DNA from 2 places in the Allobosea beijingensis genome. Region 1 is predicted to be linked to the other one. Evidence: predicted binding sites of a transcription regulator. Region 1 holds the regulator's gene; the other holds the start of a gene.

Evidence for each region. Region 1 encodes PhoB, which activates phosphate uptake and scavenging genes when phosphate is short. Its sites were predicted from a motif close to TGTCATNNANCTGTCAT; they were not measured.
Region 2: the regulator PhoB is predicted to act here: its motif matches at 6,592-6,608, upstream of Q9235_RS00420 (BtaA family protein).

What each region holds. Positions count from the first base shown of each region.
Region 1 is NZ_CP132359.1:640,198-650,025, reverse strand. Features, by position in the region: gene pstA (phosphate ABC transporter permease PstA) at 1-314, shown strand, start outside; gene pstB (phosphate ABC transporter ATP-binding protein PstB) at 354-1,160, shown strand; gene phoU (phosphate signaling complex protein PhoU) at 1,184-1,903, shown strand; gene phoB (phosphate regulon transcriptional regulator PhoB) at 1,917-2,624, shown strand; gene Q9235_RS03230 (SpoIIAA family protein) at 2,628-3,014, opposite strand; gene Q9235_RS03225 (amino acid ABC transporter ATP-binding protein) at 3,125-3,874, shown strand; gene zapE (cell division protein ZapE) at 3,970-5,148, shown strand; gene Q9235_RS03215 (TetR/AcrR family transcriptional regulator) at 5,152-5,751, shown strand; gene mdh (malate dehydrogenase) at 6,072-7,034, shown strand; gene sucC (ADP-forming succinate--CoA ligase subunit beta) at 7,113-8,309, shown strand; gene sucD (succinate--CoA ligase subunit alpha) at 8,319-9,203, shown strand; gene Q9235_RS03195 (2-oxoglutarate dehydrogenase E1 component) at 9,365-9,828, shown strand, end outside.
Region 2 is NZ_CP132359.1:79,098-88,925, forward strand. Features, by position in the region: gene Q9235_RS00395 (AsmA family protein) at 1-1,182, opposite strand, end outside; gene Q9235_RS00400 (FAD-binding oxidoreductase) at 1,413-2,852, opposite strand; gene Q9235_RS00405 (thioesterase family protein) at 3,055-3,627, shown strand; gene Q9235_RS00410 (potassium channel family protein) at 3,718-4,515, opposite strand; gene Q9235_RS00415 (class I SAM-dependent methyltransferase) at 4,607-5,284, opposite strand; gene Q9235_RS00420 (BtaA family protein) at 5,281-6,504, opposite strand; gene msrB (peptide-methionine (R)-S-oxide reductase MsrB) at 6,733-7,164, shown strand; gene Q9235_RS00430 (hypothetical protein) at 7,252-7,557, opposite strand; gene Q9235_RS00435 (ATP-dependent helicase) at 7,673-9,828, shown strand, end outside.

The sequences.
Region 1 (9,828 bases):
CGCCGCCTTCCGTCGTGATCACCTCGGTGACCTGGCGCGCGGCCAAGGCCGGCATGGTCACCGGCATCCTGCTGGCGCTCGCCCGCATCGCCGGCGAGACCGCGCCGCTGCTCTTCACCGCGCTCAACAACAATTTCTGGTTCTCGCCGACACTTGTCGGCGGCGTCTCGAACCTGCCGGTGACGATCTACCAGTTCGCCTCCGCCCCTTACGAGAACTGGCAGCAGCTCGCCTGGGCCGGCTCGCTGATCATCACCATCTCGATCCTCGTGCTCTCGATCGTTGCCCGGCGTATCGTCGCCGGCAGCAAGTGAGCCTGAAACCAACCCGGTCGCGACCGACCTTGAGGACCCATGTCGATGCTTTCGACCCTTGAACTCTCCCCCCAGTCGCTCGATGCCGAGGCGCCCGTCCGGATCGCGGTCAAGAACCTCGATTTCTACTACGGCGAGCACAAGGCGCTGAAGAACATCAATCTCGACTTCCGCGACCGGCACGTCACGGCGCTGATCGGGCCGTCGGGCTGCGGCAAGTCGACCCTGCTGCGCATCTTCAACCGCATCTACTCGCTCTACCCCGAGCAGCGCGCCGAAGGGCAGATCATGCTCGACGGCCGCAACATCATCTCGAAAGAAGTCGATGTGAACGAGCTGCGCTCGCGCGTCGGCATGGTCTTCCAGAAGCCGACGCCGTTCCCGATGTCGATCTACGACAACGTCGCCTTCGGCATCCGCCTCTACGAGAAGCCGCCGAAGTCGGAGCTCGACGACCGCGTCGAGGGCGCGCTGCGCCGCGCCGCGCTCTGGGACGAGGTCAAGGACAAGCTGAAGAGCTCCGGCATGGGTCTCTCCGGCGGCCAGCAGCAGCGCCTGTGCATCGCGCGCACCATCGCGCAGAAGCCGGAAGTGATCCTGTTCGACGAGCCGACCTCGGCGCTCGATCCCATCTCGACCGGCAAGATCGAAGACCTGCTGGAGCAGCTCAAGAGCGACTTCACCATCGCCATCGTCACGCACAACATGCAGCAGGCGGCGCGCATCTCGCAGTACACCGCCTTCATGTATCTCGGCGAGGTCATCGAGTTCGCTCCGACCAACACGATCTTCATGAACCCCGCCAAAAAGCAGACGCAGGACTACGTCACAGGCCGTTTCGGCTAAGCGACGCCGTGGAGGGCAATGCCATGACTGAACACATCGTCCGTTCCTACGACGCCGATCTCGAAGGTATCCGCCGCAGCCTCGCCGAAATGGGCGGAATGGCCGAGCGCATGCTGGGCGATTCCACGGTCGCGCTCGTTCGCCGCGATACCGCGCTGGCCCAGAAGATCATCTCGGCCGACCAGCGCCTCGACAACCTCCAGCGCGAGGTCGAGGAGAAGGCCGTGCTTACCATCGCCCGGCGCCAGCCTCTGGCGCAGGATCTGCGTGAGCTGATCTCGGCGATCCGCCTCGCTTCGGACATCGAGCGCGTCGGCGATCTCGCCAAGAACATCGCCAAGCGGGCCGTCGCCATCGCCGGGCAGTTCCAGCCGCCGCATCGCGCGGTTGTCGGCCTCGAGCATATCAGCCGCCTCGTGCAGGCCCAGCTCAAGGATGTGCTGGACGCTTATGCCGCCACCAACGAGCAGAAGGCGCTCGAGGTCTGGAAGCGCGACGACGAGATCGACGCGCTCTACACCTCGCTGTTCCGCGAGCTCCTGACCTACATGATGGAAGACCCGCGCAACATCACGTTCTGCACGCATCTGCTGTTCTGCGCCAAGAACATCGAGCGCATCGGCGATCACACCACCAACATCGCCGAGACCATCCATTACCTCGTCACCGGCGATTCCCTCGATGTGAACCGGCCGAAGCTCGACACGACCAATATCGAGGTCGAAGCGGTGACGGGAAACTAAGGTCAAAGCCAACATGGCCGCACGCATCCTGATCGTCGAGGACGAAGAGCCGCTCACCCTGCTGCTGCGCTATAATCTCGAGGCCGAGGGCTTCGAGGTCGACAGCGTCGCGCGGGGGGACGACGCGGAGCTGCATCTGCGCGATCACACGCCTGATCTCGTCCTGCTCGACTGGATGCTGCCGGGCCTGTCCGGCATCGAGCTCTGCCGGCGCCTGCGCTCGCGGCGCGACACCGAGCGCGTGCCGATCATCATGCTGACGGCGCGCGGCGAGGAGACCGAGCGCGTGCGCGGGCTCGCGACCGGCGCCGACGACTATGTCGTCAAGCCGTTCTCGCTGCCGGAATTGATCGCGCGCATCCAGGCGCTTCTTCGCAGGGCGAAGCCCGGCCATGTCGCGGGGCTGCTCGCGGCCGGCGATCTCGAACTCGACCGTACGACGCGCCGCGTCAGGCGCGCGGGTAGCGAACTCCATCTCGGACCGACCGAGTTCCGCCTGCTGGAATTTCTGATGCAGGCGCCGGGCCGGGTCTATTCCCGCGCCCAGCTTCTCGACGCCGTCTGGGGCCGCGACGTCTATATCGACGAGCGCACGGTCGACGTGCATGTCGGGCGTTTGCGCAAGGCGATCACGCCGGGGGATGCCAAGGACCCGCTGCGGACGGTACGCGGCGCGGGCTATGCCTTCGACGAGACCTTTGCGCGCGGCGGCGCCGCATAAGCCTCAGGCGTCTGGGCCGCCCTCGATATCGCCGACCCAACTCAGCGCCTTCTCGTAGTCCTCGGGCTTGAAGGCGCGGACCTTGACGAAGGGAATCGCCGGGTCGAGCAGATCGACGAAGCCGGCGAGCCAGCCTTTGTCGGTGATCACCGCTTCCTTCGGGAAACGACGGAGCTCCCAGAGCTTGCCGAGGCTGTAGCGTGCGTCCTTCCAGGCGGCGGCCAGCGTCATGTCGGTGAAATCGGTCATGTCGGCGAGGATGCCGAGCTTCTCGTGGCGGACGAGCCGAGCTTCGATGTCGGCCATGATCGCGTCGAGATCCTCGCCAGTCAGCGTCTGCGACAGGCGATAGGCGGCGACATGGTCTGGGGCGGGCAGAATGGTGAGCATGGCTCCTCCTCCTCAAGCGCCAACGCGCGGCCGAGCAGGAGGTTTCGCCGGGCTGGCCTTGCCGCGGATCGGGCGATATGGCCTCCGACGACATTCACGGAGGACGCGGTGTGAGCGCGGCGCAGATCACGAAGGCTGGTGCGGCCGTGGCCATCGCCCATGTCAGCAAGCGCTTCGGCGAGGTGAAGGCGCTGAGCGACGTCTCGCTTGCAGTGGCGCCCGGAGCGATCCTGTGCCTCATCGGGCGGCCGGGCGCCGGCAAGTCGACGCTGCTGCGCTGCATCGGCGGGAGCGAGGCGATCGACGAAGGGACGATCCAGATCGATGGAGCATCGATCGAGGCGGAGACCGCGCGCCAGGGTCTTGTCGTCGGCATGGTCTCGCAGCGTCCCGAACTGTTCGATCACATGACCGCCCTGCAGCACATTCTTGAAGGGCCGCTCGGCCAGCTCAGGCTGTCGCGACGGGAGATCGTCGCGGAGGCGATGGCTGCGCTGGAGCGGGCCGGGCTGGCCGACAGGCGCGATGCCTATCCAAGCGAGCTTTCGGGCGGGGAGCGGTGGCGCCTTGGCGTCGCGCGAGTGTCGGCGGCGCGGCCGAGGCTGATGCTGTTGGACGAGCCCACCGCGGGGCTCGATCCGGACACGGCAGGCGAGGTGCTCGCCGTGATGCGCAACCTTGCCACGTCGGGCCTGACGATGATCGCGGCGACGCATGAACTCGGCTTTATCAGCGATGTCGCCGATGGCGTCGCCTTCATGGCTGGTGGTGAGATTGTCGAGCACGGGTCTCCGCAGACCATGCTGACGAGGCCGAGGCAGGCGCGCACGCGCGACTTCCTCGCGGCCCTCTCGGTATGATGCGGGTCCGCCCAAAGCAGCCCTGCGGACTTGCGGTGAGTGCGGGGCTGCCGTAACCCGGTCTGGTCTTTTCCGGATCGCCAGCGCCCGCCGTCATGTCAGCCTCGATCACCGACCGTTATGCCGCCCTGGTCGAGGCGGGCGCCATCGAGCGCGATCCCGCGCAGGTCGCGGTGGTCAAGAAGCTCCAGGCGCTGACCGAGACGCTCGCCGCCCGCCGGCTCGCGCGCAAGGGCAGCGCGCTCGGCTGGCTCTTCGGCAAGAAGCCGGATACGGCTGCGGCGCCGAAAGGGCTCTATGTCTGGGGCTCGGTCGGCCGCGGCAAGACCATGCTGATGGACATGTTCTTCGAGGCGGCGCCGGTGAAGCGCAAGCGCCGGGTGCATTTCCACGAGTTCCTTGCCGACGTCCATGGCCGCATCAATGCCTATCGCCAGAAGATCAAGAGCGGCGAGGTCAAGGATTCCGACCCGATCGCGCCGGTTGCTGCCGATCTTGCGGACGAGGCCTATCTGCTCTGCTTCGACGAGTTCACCGTCACCGACATCGCCGATGCGATGATCCTCGGGCGGCTGTTCACGGCGCTGTTCGCGGCCGGCGTCGTCGTGGTTGCGACCTCGAATGTCGAGCCGTCGCGGCTCTACGAGGGCGGGCTCAACCGGGCGCTGTTCCTGCCCTTCATCGAATTGCTGCAGACCAAGGTCGAGGTGCTCAAGCTCGATGCGCGTACCGATTTCCGGCTGGAGAAGCTCGGCGGCGCGCCGGTCTATCATGTCCCGGCCGACGAGAAGGCGCAGGCTGCGCTCGATGCCGCCTTCAAGGCCCTGTCGGGCAAGACGCAGGGCCAACGCACGGTGCTCACCGTGCAGGGGCACGATCTCGTCTTGCCGCAGGCTGCCGGCAGCGTGGCGCGGGCGGGCTTCGCCGATCTCTGTGCGCAAGCCTATGGCGCCTCCGACTATATCGCGCTGGCGCAGCGCTTCCATACGCTGGTGCTCGACGAGATCCCGATCCTCGATTTCGACCGGCGCAACGAGGCCAAGCGCTTCATCATCCTGATCGACACGCTCTATGAGCATCATGTGAAGCTCGTCGCTTCGGCGGCGGCGGAGCCGCACGAACTCTATCGGGCGAGCAAGGGCCGCGAGGCGTTCGAGTTCGACCGCACCGTCTCCCGCCTGATCGAAATGCGCTCCGAGGAGTACCTGGCGATGCCGCATGGCCGGCCGGACTCGGCGGCGAGCGGGAACACCACCGGCCTGGTCGAGACCTGACCGATGGCGCAGCGCGAGCCGAGCGAGACCCGCATCCTCACGGTCGCCGGCGAGCATCTGCGCAAGTTCGGGCTGAAGCGCTTCACGGTCGTCGCCGTGGCGGAAGAGGCGGGCATGACCCATGCCAATGTCTACCGCTACTTCCCCTCCAAGGGCGCGCTGATCGATGCCGTCGTCGATGTCTGGCTGAAGGCGACAGAGCGCCGGCTCGCCGATGTCGCCGATGGACCCGACCCGGCCGACGACAAGCTGGAACGCCTGATCCTGGCGCTCGCCAAGGCCAATCGCGACCTGCTGACCGAGGAGCCGCATCTCTTCGCGGCCTTGTCGCTCGCCGTCGCCAAGCGGCACGCGATCAGCCGGCGCAACCGCACCCGCGTCCGCGCGCTGTTCGAGCGGGTGGTCGACGAGGGCATCGCGACCGGCGTGTTCGAGCCGCGCGATCGCGACCGGGCGATCGCCTTCGTCATCGACGCCACCAACCGCTTCATCCATCCGGCCTCGCTGGCGCTGGAGGCGGATGTTCCGCAGGCGTCGGTCGATACGCGGCTCTCTACCCTGATCCGGGTGATCCTGCGGGTGCTCGGCAACGGGATCGTGTGAATAATCCGGTTACCAATTACAATATCTGTAAATTGTAATTATCGATTTTCGTTCCTGATGGAACCGAGCGTGCGGGATTGCCTCCGCTAAGTCATTGAAAAATCGGGATCGGCCTCGCGCGGTGTCGCGCGAGGCGCGTCATGCCCGAGAAAAGCCGCTTTTTCGGCAAGGGTTGCGGCAAAAGCCCGGTTTGGGCCAAAGGAACGCACGGTTTGGCCGGCTCCCACCGGGAGCTGACCTGTCGCAGCGCCAAGGCATTTTGAATGTCGAAGCCGGCAGCAGCCGGATCGATGGTCGCGCCAGAAACAAAGGACTAGGCAATGGCCCGTAAGAAGATCGCCCTCATCGGCTCCGGCCAGATCGGTGGCACGCTCGCTCACCTCGCCGGCCTCAAGGAACTGGGCGACGTCGTCCTGTTCGACATCGCCGAGGGCATTCCGCAGGGCAAGGGCCTGGACATCGCCGAGTCCGCCCCGGTCGACGGCTTCGACGCCGGCTACAAGGGCACGAATTCCTATGAGGACATCAAGGGCGCCGACGTGATCATCGTCACCGCCGGCGTGCCGCGTAAGCCGGGCATGAGCCGCGACGACCTGATCGGCATCAATCTCAAGGTGATGAAGTCGGTCGGTGAAGGCATCAAGCAGTACGCCCCGAAGGCCTTCGTGATCTGCATCACCAACCCGCTCGACGCGATGGTCTGGGCTCTGCAGAAGTTCTCGGGCCTCAAGCCCAACATGATCTGCGGCATGGCCGGCGTGCTGGATAGCGCCCGCTTCCGCCACTTCCTCGCCGAGGAGTTCCAGGTCTCGGTCAAGGACGTCTCGGCCTTCGTGCTCGGCGGCCATGGCGACGACATGGTGCCGCTGGTCCGCTATTCGGGCGTCGCCGGCATCCCGCTGCCGGACCTCGTCAAGATGAAGTGGACCACGCAGGAGAAGCTGGACGCCATCGTCGAGCGCACCCGCAAGGGCGGCGGCGAGATCGTCAACCTGCTCAAGACCGGCTCGGCCTTCTACGCCCCGGCGGCTTCCGCGATCGCGATGGCAGAGAGCTATCTCAAGGACCAGAAGCGCGTCCTGCCGGCGGCGGCTGCGCTGCGTGGACAGTACGGCGTCAAGGACATGTTCGTCGGCGTTCCCGTCGTGATCGGCGCCAAGGGTGTCGAGCGCGTCGTCAAGATCCGCCTCAACGGTGCCGAGAAGGAGATGCTGGCGAAGTCGGTGGCTTCGGTCCAGGGCCTGATCGACGCCTGCAAGAACATCGACTCGTCACTCGCGTGATCTAACTGAAGGCGGCGAGCGTCGATCCGCTTCGCCGCCTTTTCGTCTTCATTTGTCGCTGTCAGGGAAACCGAGCACATGAACATCCACGAATACCAGGGCAAAGCCATCCTGAAGGAATTCGGCGCGCCCGTTTCGGCCGGTTTCCCGGCGCTGACGGTGGCTGAGGCGGTCGAGGCCGCCAAGAAGCTGCCGGGCCCGCTCTATGTCGTGAAGTCGCAGATCCACGCCGGCGGGCGCGGCAAGGGCAAGTTCAAGGAACTCGGCCCCGACGCCAAGGGCGGCGTTCGCCTCGCCAAGTCGGTGGCCGAGGTCGAGGCCCACGCCAAGGAGATGCTCGGCAACACGCTGGTCACGATCCAGACCGGCGAGACCGGCAAGCAGGTCAACCGCCTCTATATCGAAGACGGCTCGGACATCGAGAAGGAGTTCTACCTCTCGGCGCTGGTCGACCGCGAGACCTCGCGCATCGCCTTCGTCATCTCGACCGAGGGCGGCATGGACATCGAGGCCGTCGCCCATGACACGCCCGAGAAGATCGAGACCTTCTCGGTCGATCCGGCGACCGGCATCATGCCGCATCACGGCCGCGCCATGGCGCGCATCCTCGGATTGCAGGGCGACCTTGCCAAGCAGGCCGGCACCGTGCTCGGCCAGATCTACAACGCGTTCGTGGCCAAGGACATGGACATGCTGGAGATCAACCCGCTGATCGTGACCACCCAGGGCCAGCTCAAGTGCCTGGACGCCAAGGTCTCGTTCGACTCGAACTCGCTCTATCGTCACCCCGAGGTCGTTGCGCTGCGCGACGTCACCGAAGAGGACGAGAAGGAGATCGAGGCCTCCAAGTACGACCTCGCCTATATCGCGCTCGACGGCACGATCGGCTGCATGGTCAACGGCGCCGGCCTCGCGATGGCGACGCTCGACATCATTCAGCTCTACGGTGAAAGCCCGGCGAACTTCCTCGACGTCGGCGGCGGCGCCAGCGAAGAGAAGGTGACGGCGGCGTTCAAGATCATCACCGCCGATCCGAAGGTGAAGGGCATCCTCGTCAACATCTTCGGCGGCATCATGAAGTGCGACGTCATCGCGCGCGGCGTCATCGCCGCGGTGAAGGCGGTCGGCCTTCAGGTCCCGCTGGTCGTGCGCCTCGAAGGCACCAATGTCGAGGAAGGCAAGAAGATCATCCGCGAGTCCGGCCTCAACGTCATTCCCGCCGACGACCTGGACGACGCCGCGCAGAAGATCGTCGCCGCGATCAAGAAGGCCTGAGGAGCAGACATGTCCATCCTGATCGACAAGAACACCAAGGTCATCTGCCAGGGCTTCACCGGCAAGAACGGGACCTTCCATTCCGAGCAGGCGATCGCCTATGGCACGCAGATGGTCGGCGGCACATCTCCGGGCAAGGGCGGCTCGCTCCATCTCGGCCTGCCTGTCTTCGACAGCGTGCATGAGGCCAAGGCCAAGACCGGCGCCGATGCTTCGGTCGTCTATGTGCCGCCTCCGGGCGCCGCGGACGCGATTTGTGAGGCGATCGATGCCGAGATCCCGCTCGTCATCTGCATCACCGAGGGCATCCCGGTGCTCGACATGGTGCGCGTCAAGCGCTCGCTGGTCGGTTCCAAGACCCGCCTGATCGGCCCGAACTGCCCCGGCGTCGTCACCGCCGGCCAGTCGAAGATCGGCATCATGCCGGCGAACATCTTCAAGCCGGGCAATGTCGGCATCGTCTCGCGCTCGGGCACGCTGACCTATGAGGCGGTGTTCCAGACCACGAACGAAGGCCTCGGCCAGACCACGGCCGTCGGCATCGGCGGCGACCCGGTCAAGGGCACCGAGTTCATCGACATGCTCGAGATGTTCCTGGCCGACGACAAGACCGAGTCGATCGTCATGATCGGCGAGATCGGCGGCTCGGCCGAAGAGGACGCGGCGCAGTTCATCAAGGACGAGGCGAAGCGCGGCCGCAAGAAGCCGATGGTCGGCTTCATCGCCGGCCGCACGGCTCCTCCCGGCCGCCGCATGGGCCATGCCGGCGCGATCATCTCGGGTGGCAAGGGCGGCGCCGAGGACAAGATCGCGGCGATGGAAGCCGCCGGCATCCGGGTCTCGCCCTCGCCGGCGCGCCTTGGAAAGACCTTGGTCGAAGTGTTGAAGGGCTGACATCGCGCGAGCGGCATGGCCGGGGCGATCCCGGCCATGCCGCCGGCGGCCTCAGCTTACGAAACGATTAGGTCGGGCTTGAGGCCCGGCCGAGCGAACTAAAAGGATGTCCGGGCAAGGGTCCGGACATGGCTTAAGCGGCGAAGGAAGGCAGGAGCATCATGGCTCGCCAGGACATCAACGAGGCTCTCGCGCAGACCGGCTTCCTCTATGGCGGCAACGCCGCCTATATCGAGGATCTTTATGCTCGCTACGAGGCCGACCCCAAGTCGGTCGACGAGCAGTGGCAGAGCTTCTTCGGCGCGCTCAAGGACGACAAGGAAGCCGTCCTGCAGAACGCCAAGGGCGCGTCCTGGAAGAAGCCGAACTGGCCGGTCGCCCAGAGCGGCGAGCTGGTCTCGGCTCTGGACGGCAACTGGGCCGTCGTCGAGAAGGTGATCTCCGACAAGCTCGGGGCCAAGGCCAAGGCCGCGGGCACCGCGCTTTCCGCCGCCGACGTGCAGCAGGCGACCCGCGATTCCGTGCGCGCCATCATGCTGATCCGCGCCTACCGGATGCGCGGCCATCTCCATGCCAAGCTCGACCCGCTCGGCATCGAGAGCCGCAACGACCACGAGGAACTGTC
Region 2 (9,828 bases), 560 kb from region 1:
CGACAGCACCAGCCCGACGCGCCTCGCATCCTCGGCCTTGAGATTGAGACGGCCCGAGGCCCCGTTACCATCGAGATTGCCGCTGGCGCCGATCAGCGCACCCGCCACGCGCACGGAAGCCGAAGCATCGCTCAAGCCTCCGTCATGCAGATGCCCGCGCAGGGCGAGGTTCGCGAAGTCCTCCCCACGCCAGATTAACTGGTCGAGATCGAGGCTGACATCGAAGGAGCCGGGCAGGCCCTGCAAGGCGCGCTCGAAACCCTGCCTTTCGGCCAGCGCCGTCGTCAGCGCGTCGGCGTCGAGCCGCCGCGCCCGCAGGGCCAGCGAGCCCTTGCCGGTACCGGGAAGATACTGCCCTTCGCCCTCAAGCCGCGCGGCGCCGCCGGCGAGATCGAGCGTGAGCCCGGAGAGATCGAGCTGGCGGCTGCCACCCTTGACCCGCCCGGCCACCGCAACGGCACCGCCCGGCGAGAGATTGAAGGCGCCATCGAGTTCGGCACCGAAGCCCTCGGCGCTCTTCGGGAAGACCAGCGCCCCGTCGAAGCCGAGCTGAATATCCTCGCCGGTGAGATAGGCCTTCGTCCTGAGCCGGCCGTCATCCTCGATCTCGCCTGTGGTGACACGCAGCGATGCGCCGGCGACCTCGCCCTCGAAGCGCCACGGACCGGCAAGGCTTACCGCCGACATCTCGGCCGCGATCGGCGACAGGACGACCGCCGGCTTGCCCGCCTCGCGCCAGATCAGGGTCGAACGGCTGATCGTCAGACGATCGAGGCTCGCTCCGGCCGGGATGCCCGTGCCGCTCCGCTCGGGCAGGCGGATGGCACCCGACTCGTCGAGCGAGAGCGAGAGCGCCGCGCCGTCTAGCCGCGCTTCGGAGAAGCGGAACTCGCCGCGCGCGAGCGCCGCCAGCGCCAGTTCCACGGTCGCTTGCTCGGCGCTGGCGGAACTCGCCGTGCCGTCGCCGGGGCCGATCCTGACATCCTCCAGCGCGATGCGCGGCGAGGGCAGCAGCCTCAGGCCGATGGCACCGCCGACACGCGTCTCGACGCCGAGCGCCTCGCTCAATCGGGTCTCGATCTGCGGGCGATAGGCGCGCCAGTCGACGAAGCCGGGGCCGATCAGGGCCGCCAGCAGCGCCAGCACCAGCAGGCCGGCCAGAACTGTCAGACTCTCACGCAAATTCCGCTGCCTGCCCCTGTCGCTCGTGGTGGAACAGCGCCGACTTCGGTCGTCATTGCGAGCGCAGCGAAGCAATCCGGGAGCGACAGAACTCTACGTCCCCTCGATTGCTTCGTCGCTTTGCTCCTCGCAATGACGGCTCGTGCCGACACCTGCCCATCCTGCCCGCAAGTCGCGGCAAGATCACGACATTTCGGCGAAGGAAACCAAAGGCGCAAGCCGCAACGGCGTCACAGGGCGACGATTTTTCCGGGATTGAGGATGTTGCGCGGGTCGAGCGCGCGTTTCAGCACGCGCATCACCGCGAGCGCCTCGGCCCCATGCTCCTGCTCCAGATATTTCATCTTCTTCTGGCCGACACCGTGCTCGCCCGTGCAGGTGCCCCCCATCGCCAGCGCCCGCTTCACCAGCCGGTCGATGAAGGCCTGCGCGCGCTCGACCTCCGCAGCATCCGCCAAATCGACCAGCGGCTGCGTGTGGAAATTGCCGTCGCCGACATGGCCCGCGATCGGCGCGACCAGGCCGGAGGCCTCGATGTCGCGCTTGGTTTCCTCGACGCATTCGGCCAGGCGCGAGATCGGCACGCAGACATCGGTCGCGACCGATTCGAAGCCGGGGCGCAGCGCCTTGGCCGCCCAATAGGCGTCATGGCGCGCCTGCCAGAGCTTGGAGCGGTCCTCGGCCTTGGTCGCCCATTCGAACGGACCGCCGCCGAACTCGGCCGCGATCTCGCCGAAGCGCTCGGACTGCTCCTTCACGCCGGCTTCCGTGCCGTGGAATTCGACGAAGAGCATCGTCGTCTCGGCTAAGCCGAGCTTGGCATGCAGGTTGACGCCGCGGATCATCACGTCGTCGAGCAGTTCGATGCGTGCGACCGGCAGGCCGGACTGGATCGTGATGATGGTCGCATCGCAGGCGGCCTTCACCGAGGGGAACGGGCAGACTCCGGCGGCGATCGCCTCCGGGATGCCGTGCAGCTTCAGCGTCACCTCGGTGATGATGCCGAGCGTGCCTTCCGAGCCGACGAGCAAGCGGGTGAGGTCGTATCCGGCCGAGGTCTTGCGGGCGCGCGTCGAGGTCTTGACGATCGAACCGTCGGCCATCACCGCGGTCAGCGCCAGGACATTGTCTTTCATCGTCCCATAGCGGACGGCGTTGGTGCCCGAAGCGCGCGTCGCGGCCATGCCGCCGAGCGAGGCGTCGGCGCCGGGATCGATCGGGAACATCAGACCCTGGTCGCGCAGATGCTCGTTGAGCTCCTTGCGGGTGACGCCGGCCTCGACGACGACATCGAGATCCTCGGCATGGACCGCGATGATCCGCTTCATCTGGGACATGTCGATGCAGACGCCGCCGAAGGTCGCGTTAACATGGCCCTCCAGCGAAGTGCCTGTGCCGAAAGCGATAACCGGCACGCCATGGCCGGCGCAGAGCTTCACGATCTCCGAGACTTCGCCCGTGTTCTGCGGGAACACCACTGCATCCGGCGGCTGGTTCGGGATCCAGGTCAGCGTATGGCCGTGCTGCTGGCGCACCGCCAGGCTGGTGACCAGCCGGTTGCCGAAGCTTGCGGCCAGCGCCTGCGTCACCGCGGCAATCGCCTCCGGCGAGGGCGGCAGCACTGCGGCGGAGGCAGGGCTGGCATGAGGGGCGGTGCTGGGCAGGCTCATTGTCAACATCCGGTTCTGGCGCTTAGACTTGGAACAGATCGGTTTCGCAATTGGTTACGCTTCGACATGGTCCTGCCATACTGGCCGGCCCAAGATGCTGACGCCGCTTGCGAGCGATGCATACTAGATCATGCGACGGTCGAATGGGCAGCGGCAATAATGCCGCCTGCCCTTGAACGAGGCGCCTGTCAGGGAGGCGAACATGAAACACGATACGCGCGCCCCGGCGCTGTTCTTCGCACCCTTCGTCTCGTCGGCGATGCGGGTCGAGCCGCAGTGGATCGACTATAACGGTCATCTCAACATGGCCTATTACCATGTGCTGTTCGACCGCGCGGTCGACGAGGTCTTCTCGCTGGTCGGCCTTACCCGCGACTATGTCGAGACCCGCCATGCCTCCACTTTCACGGCGGAGTGCCACATCCTCTACAAGCGCGAGTTGACCGAGGGCGATCTCGTCCGCGTCACCGCGCAGCTCATCGCCTTCGACGACAAGCGCCTGCATTATTACCTGGAGATGCGGCACGCCAACGAGGGCTGGCTGGCGGCGACCAGCGAGAACCTGTCGCTGCATGTCGACATGGTCCATCGCAAGGTCACGCCCTTCCCGGCCGATATCCTCGCCAACATCGCCTTGATGAAGGCGGCCCACAGCATGATGCCGTTGCCAGCCACGATCGGCCGCATCATCGGCATGCCCAAGAAATCCGCCATCCGGGTCGACGAGACCACCGAGGAGCGCGAGACCGAGACGGCAACCGAAACCCGGCACTGAACCGGTTCGACACTTCGGAAACGTCAGCCCTCATCCCGAGGAGACGCGCCTGCGGCGCTCCTCAGTATGAAGGTTGCGTATCTGAGTTCCTCAGGGATCGCCGTCGGGAATCTTCAGCTTGTGTCCGCAGGCCTTGCAATAGACCGCATCCGGCTCGTGCCGCTGCAAAGCGCATTCGGGACAGGGGAACAGCACCTTGTTCGGGCGGAACAGCGCCTGCGCCAGCCGCACGAACAGCGTGATCCCGACGATCATCACCACGATAGAGGTCAGCTTGCCGGCAACGCCGGGCAGCGTCACGTCGCCGAAGCCGGTCGTGGTCACCGTCGCGACCGTAAAATAGAGCGCCTGGACATAGCTCTCCAGCCCGCCCTCGTGCCGGAAGAAGAAGGTGTAGACGAAGCCGGTCACCACGAAGAGGAAGGTTGCGATGTTGCTCAGCGCCCGGACCACGGTTTCCCATTCGCGGAAGCGGGTTTCACGGAACTGCGCCCAGACGATGCCCTTATGCGAGAGCGACCACAGCCTGAGGATGCGCAGGAAGCCGAAATTCTCCAGCCATTGCGGCATGAGCAGCGTGAGCAGGATGAAGAGATCGAGCAGCATGGTCGGCTGGCGCAGCAACCTGAGCATGTTGGTCGAGGCGAGCAGCCGCGCGCCGATCTCGGCGATCATGATCACAGCGACGGAATAGTCGATCCAGAGGAAGGCTGATTTCTCGCGCAGCAGCGGCGTCAGGATGAAGAAGGCGATGATCAGGAAATCGACGACCGTCGTCACCGCCTGGAAGCGCAGGGCCGCAGGCGAGCGGCCATGATAGAGCTGGCGCAGCCGGTCGCGCAGGGCTTCGAAGCGACTCTGGTCGGGCGGGGCGTCGGCAGCATCCATTGCTGGCAGCATAGGCGCTATCGCATCGGCCCGAAAAGTGTGGCGCGGTTCTCGGATGAGGCCGATGCGAGGATAAGAGCTTGACCTGCCGCTATGCTGCGTCCCGGCGCTGCGTCGCCACGGCATGGACCGCATAGCCGCGATAGGGCCCGCTGACCCGGCAGTCGGCACCTGCGGCTTCGGCCATGGCACGCGCGACAGCGGGTAGATCTTCGCGCGGCGTGACATGGAACAGCGCGAGCCAGCGCAGCAGCACCGCCTTGAACGGCGCCGGCAAACCCGCCTGATCGCCGAAATCGACGATATGCAGCGAGCCGCCAGGATTCAGCCGACGCAGCGCCTCGGCCACCACACCCTGCCAGGGCGGGATCATCGACAGCGCGTAGGAGATCACGATCCGGTCGAAACCAGCACGGCCGAACAGCGCCTGCGGGTCGAAGCCGGTCGCATCCGCTTGCGCGAGCCTGATCCGCTGCTCCAGACCCGCCTTTGCGACCGAGCCTTGCGCCGTCTCCAGCATCGCGCTGGACACATCGAGCCCGTAGCAGGCGCAATCCGGATAGCGCCTGGCGATCCGGATCAGGTTGCGCCCGGTCCCGCAGCCGATCTCCAGCACGCTTCCGCCCATCGGCGACTGCAAGCCATCGATGAGCTGGTCGCGGCCGAGCAGGTAGAACTTCCGGCTGGCGTCGTAGATATGGCGCTGGTGGCGGTAGATCCGGTCCATCAGCCCGGCGGCGGAATCCGCAGGCGCCTCTGCCGCGCTCATCGTGCGGTCTCCCTCAGCACATAGAGGTGAAAGCCGCCATAGATCGCCGAACGATCCTGCCGGCAGAGCTCGCGGCTCTTCTCCTCCTCGTAATGCCACTGGTCGAGGATGGCGGCTGGCACCCGGCCCGGCAGCAGACGCTCGTCGGCCGCCGTGCGGAAGATCACCCGCGCTCCCGGCCGGGCCGTGCGCGTGATCTGCGACCACAAAGCCGTGAGATCGGCATCGTTCATCCAGTCCTGCGCATCGAGCAGGACATAGGCATCGCAGCTCTCGGCCGGCTGGTCCTCCAGGAAGGCCGTGACCGCGCTCTGGCGATAGGTGACGGCCGGCGCGCGCTCTTTGACCGCCGCGAAATGCTGCGGCTGGAGATAGGGCGGGAAAGCCGCATCCGGTCCGTCGCCATAGCGCCGCCCAAAGGCCTGCTGGGCGAAGTAATTGTCCTTGAGATCGAAGTCGCAGGCCAGACGCTCCAGCCGAAGCTTCAGCGCGCCCAGGATGCCGTCCTCGCCATCGGCGGCCAGCGCCTTGTACTGCGCCGGCGGAATGCCGAGCCCATAGAGCGAGGCCGGCTGGCGCACAAGCCAGCGCACCAGCTTGCGTTCGAAAACCGGCGCGAGATGCTTGCCGTAAAGCACGCGCTGCTCGGCCAGGTCGCGCGCCGCCAGCATTGCCCTGGGATTGCCGCCGAGCAGCCGCGCCAGCACATGCCCGGTCCCGATGAAGCGCCCGAGCAGGCCATAGCGATGAAAGCCTTTGGCGAAGAGGCTGATCCGGCGCCGCCCGTTCAGCCCTCGCCCCTCCCAGTATCCCCGCGAGACGGCATCGAGATGATCAGCGATCTCGCGATCATAGAGCGCGACATTGTCGCTTTCATTGGCCCGGCCGAAGAAGCGCAGGAAATCCTCCTGGCTGTCCATCCGCGCCAGCGCCGCGAGCTTGAGCTTGCCGAGCGCGATATGGGTGGCGTTGAGATCGACCGCGCTGACCCGGATCGGCGCCGCCGTCAGATAGGACAGGATGTTGCAGGAGCCGGACGCGATCGCGACGACATGGTCATCGGCCTTGAGCTCAAGCGCCGCCATGTCGACGACCGGGTCCTCCCAGATCTGCGGATAGACCAATCCCGAGAAGGCGCGGGCGAACAGCCATTCCAGCATGCCGGCCTTGGACAGTGTCTTGCTGCGCCTGACGGCCTGACCAAGACCGGAGCTCGTCATGCGGCGGGCCGCGCGCGCCGTTTGCGTCGCCTGTTGCGTCACCGGTTTTCCTCCCTTTGCGGGTGGCCGGGCTGCTAGAGGAGTCGCGTGACGGTCCGGTGACGGCCGGCACGGCTTCGTGAAAGCGGGAGCGTCGGTTGGGGCTGAAATCCGGCTCGCAAAACCCCATATTGACGTCACGAAAGCCGACGAGGCGCTCCCGCCAGGAAGGAGATCGCAATGGGTCTGATGAGCATGTTCGGAGCCGAGAAGAAGCAGGAGGAGAACTTTCCCTTCCAGCTCACGGACGCCGAATGGCGCGCGCGCCTGACACCCGAGCAGTACCGCATCCTGCGTGGCCATGGCACCGAGCGGGCCGGCTCCTGCGCGCTCAACTACGAGAAGCGCGCCGGCACCTTCTCCTGCGCCGGCTGCGGACAGAAGCTGTTCAGGTCAGGCGAGAAATTCGAGAGCGGCACCGGCTGGCCGAGCTTCGACCAGCCGCTCGAGGACGCCGTCGGCACCACCGAGGATCGCAGCTACGGCATGCTCCGCGTCGAAGTCCATTGCGCCAATTGCGGCGGCCATCTCGGCCATGTCTTCCCCGACGGCCCGCCGCCAACCGGCCTGCGCTATTGCATCAACGGCGAGGCGATGAATTTCGAGCCGGAAGCAGCCTGATAGCGCCGTCATGCTCGGGCTTGACCCGAGCATCTCCAGACGGAAAAGTGATGAGGAGATGCCCGGGTCAAGCCCGGGCATGACGTTTCAGTGAGCGGGCATCGCCGTCGCGCCAGCGCTGCCGCATCGACGCCCAGTGGCAGATCGCCGAATTGCCCGGACCAGCCGCCATCCAGCCGCTCGGTCAATCGCCGCGCCTGTCCTTCGTTGCGCATCATCTTCGGGAGAGCCGACCGTCCGCCCCGCCTCGTGCAGCCGCTCGCGCGCCCAATCGGCGCCGAAGGCCGCGACGATCCCCGGCAGCACCGGATCGGCAGCGAAGGCATCGTAATCGGCCAGCACCGGCACCTGGTTGCTGACCTCCCAGCCTCCCACTCCGCCCTGCCCGGTCATTGCTGCCACCTCCCTGTGGAACGGGATATAAAATGATCGCTCCGGCAGGGCGCAATCCTGACAGCGACACCCTATATTCGCTAGAGAACGAATCACGCACGAGCAGCGCACACCCTTGTCCGACGCAGACCCCTTTTCCGCTCCTCCGCCCCGTCCCGGCGGCCTCGCCGCGCGCGCTGCCGCGCAGCCGGCGGCCGGCTATCTCGCGGGCCTGAACCCGGAGCAGCGCCAGGCGGTCGAGGCGACGGGCGGCCCCGTTCTGGTGCTAGCCGGCGCCGGCACCGGCAAGACCCGCGTGCTCACCACCCGCATCGGCCACCTGATCTCGACCAGCCGCGCCTACCCTTCCCAGATCCTCGCCGTGACCTTCACCAACAAGGCGGCGCGCGAGATGAAGGAGCGCGTCGCCCATCTCGTCGGCCCGGTCGCCGAAGGCATGCCCTGGCTCGGCACCTTCCACTCGATCTCGGCAAAGCTCCTGCGCCGCCATGCAGAGCTGCTCGACCTGCGCAGCGACTTCACCATCCTCGATACCGACGACCAGATCCGCCTGATGAAGCAGGTGATACAGGCCGAGAACATCGACGAGAAGCGCTGGCCCGGCCGGATGCTGGCCGGCTTCATCGATAGCTGGAAGAACCGCGGCCTCGCGCCCAAGGATGTGCCCGCAGGCGAAGCGGCCGTCTTCGCCCATGGCAGGGGCGGCAAGCTCTACGCCGCCTATCAGGAGCGCCTGACGGCGTTGAATGCCGTCGATTTCGGCGATCTGCTGCTGCACTGCCTGACGCTGTTCCGCGACTATCCGGACGTGCTCCAGACCTATCACGACCGCTTCCGCTACATCCTCGTCGACGAGTATCAGGACACCAACACGGCCCAGTATCTCTGGCTGCGCCTCTTGGCGCAGGGCCGCCGCAACATCTGCTGCGTCGGCGACGACGACCAGTCGATCTATGGCTGGCGCGGCGCCGAGGTCGACAACATCCTGCGCTTCGAACACGATTTTCCGGGCGCGACCGTGATCCGGCTGGAGCGCAACTACCGCTCGACCGGCCATATCCTCGCCACCGCCTCGAAGCTGATCGCCCGCAACGAAGGCCGCCTCGGCAAGACGCTCCGCACCGAGGATGCGCTCGGTGAGAAGGTCACCATCACCGGCGCCTGGGACAGCCAGGAGGAAGCCCGCCTGATCTCCGACGAGATCGAGGCGATGCAGGCGAAGAAGCACAACCTCGCCGAGGTCGCGGTCCTCGTCCGCATCTCCGCCCAGATGCGCGAGATCGAGGAGCGCTTCGTCCAGGCCGGGGTGCCCTATCGCGTCATCGGCGGCCCGCGCTTCTACGAGCGCGCCGAAATCCGCGATGCGCTCGCCTATCTGCGCTGCGTCGTCTCGCCGACCGACGATCTCGCCTTCGAGCGCATCGTCAACGTCCCCAAGCGCGGGCTGGGCGACGCGACTGTCCAGCTCCTGCACAACCATGCCCGCGCCACCGGCTTCTCGCTGATGCAGTCGGCCCGCGCCGCGGTCGAGAGCGACGAGTTGAAGCCCAAGGCCCGCACGGCCTTGCGCGAGCTGGTCGAGGCCTTCGGCCGCTGGTCGGCGCGCGCCGAGCACATGCCCCAGGGCGAGCTCGCCGAATTGGTGCTGGAAGAGTCCGGCTACACCGAGATGTGGAAGAAGGACCGCTCGGCCGATGCTGCCGGGCGGCTCGAAAACCTCAAGGAACTCGTCCGCTCGCTCGATGAATTCCCAGACCTGCCGGCCTTCCTCGAACACGTCTCGCTGGTGATGGATGTCGGCGACGGCGAGGCCGAGGCGCGCGTCTCGATCATGACGCTGCACGCCGCCAAGGGTCTGGAATTCGACACAGTCTTCCTGCCCGGCTGGGAGGAAGGCCTGTTCCCGAACCAGCGCGCGCTCGACGAGAGCGGCCGCGCCGGGCTGGAAGAGGAGCGCCGCCTCGCCCATGTCGGCCTCACCCGCGCCCGCAAGAAGCTGAAGCTCTATTTCGCCTCGAACCGCCGCATACACGGCCTCTGGCAGACCAGCCTGCCCTCCCGCTTCATCGACGAATTGCCAGAGGAGCATGTCGAGGTCGAGCAGGCCCCGACCGCCTACGGCCAAGGCGGCTATGGCGCCTCGCGCTTCGACCGGATGGAAAGCTTCGGCTCGAGCTACAACACCCCGGGCTGGCAGCGCGCGCAGGAGAACCGCGCGAAGAACAGCGGCGGTGGCAGCGGATTCTCCGAAAGCGGCCGCGGCTTCGGCCA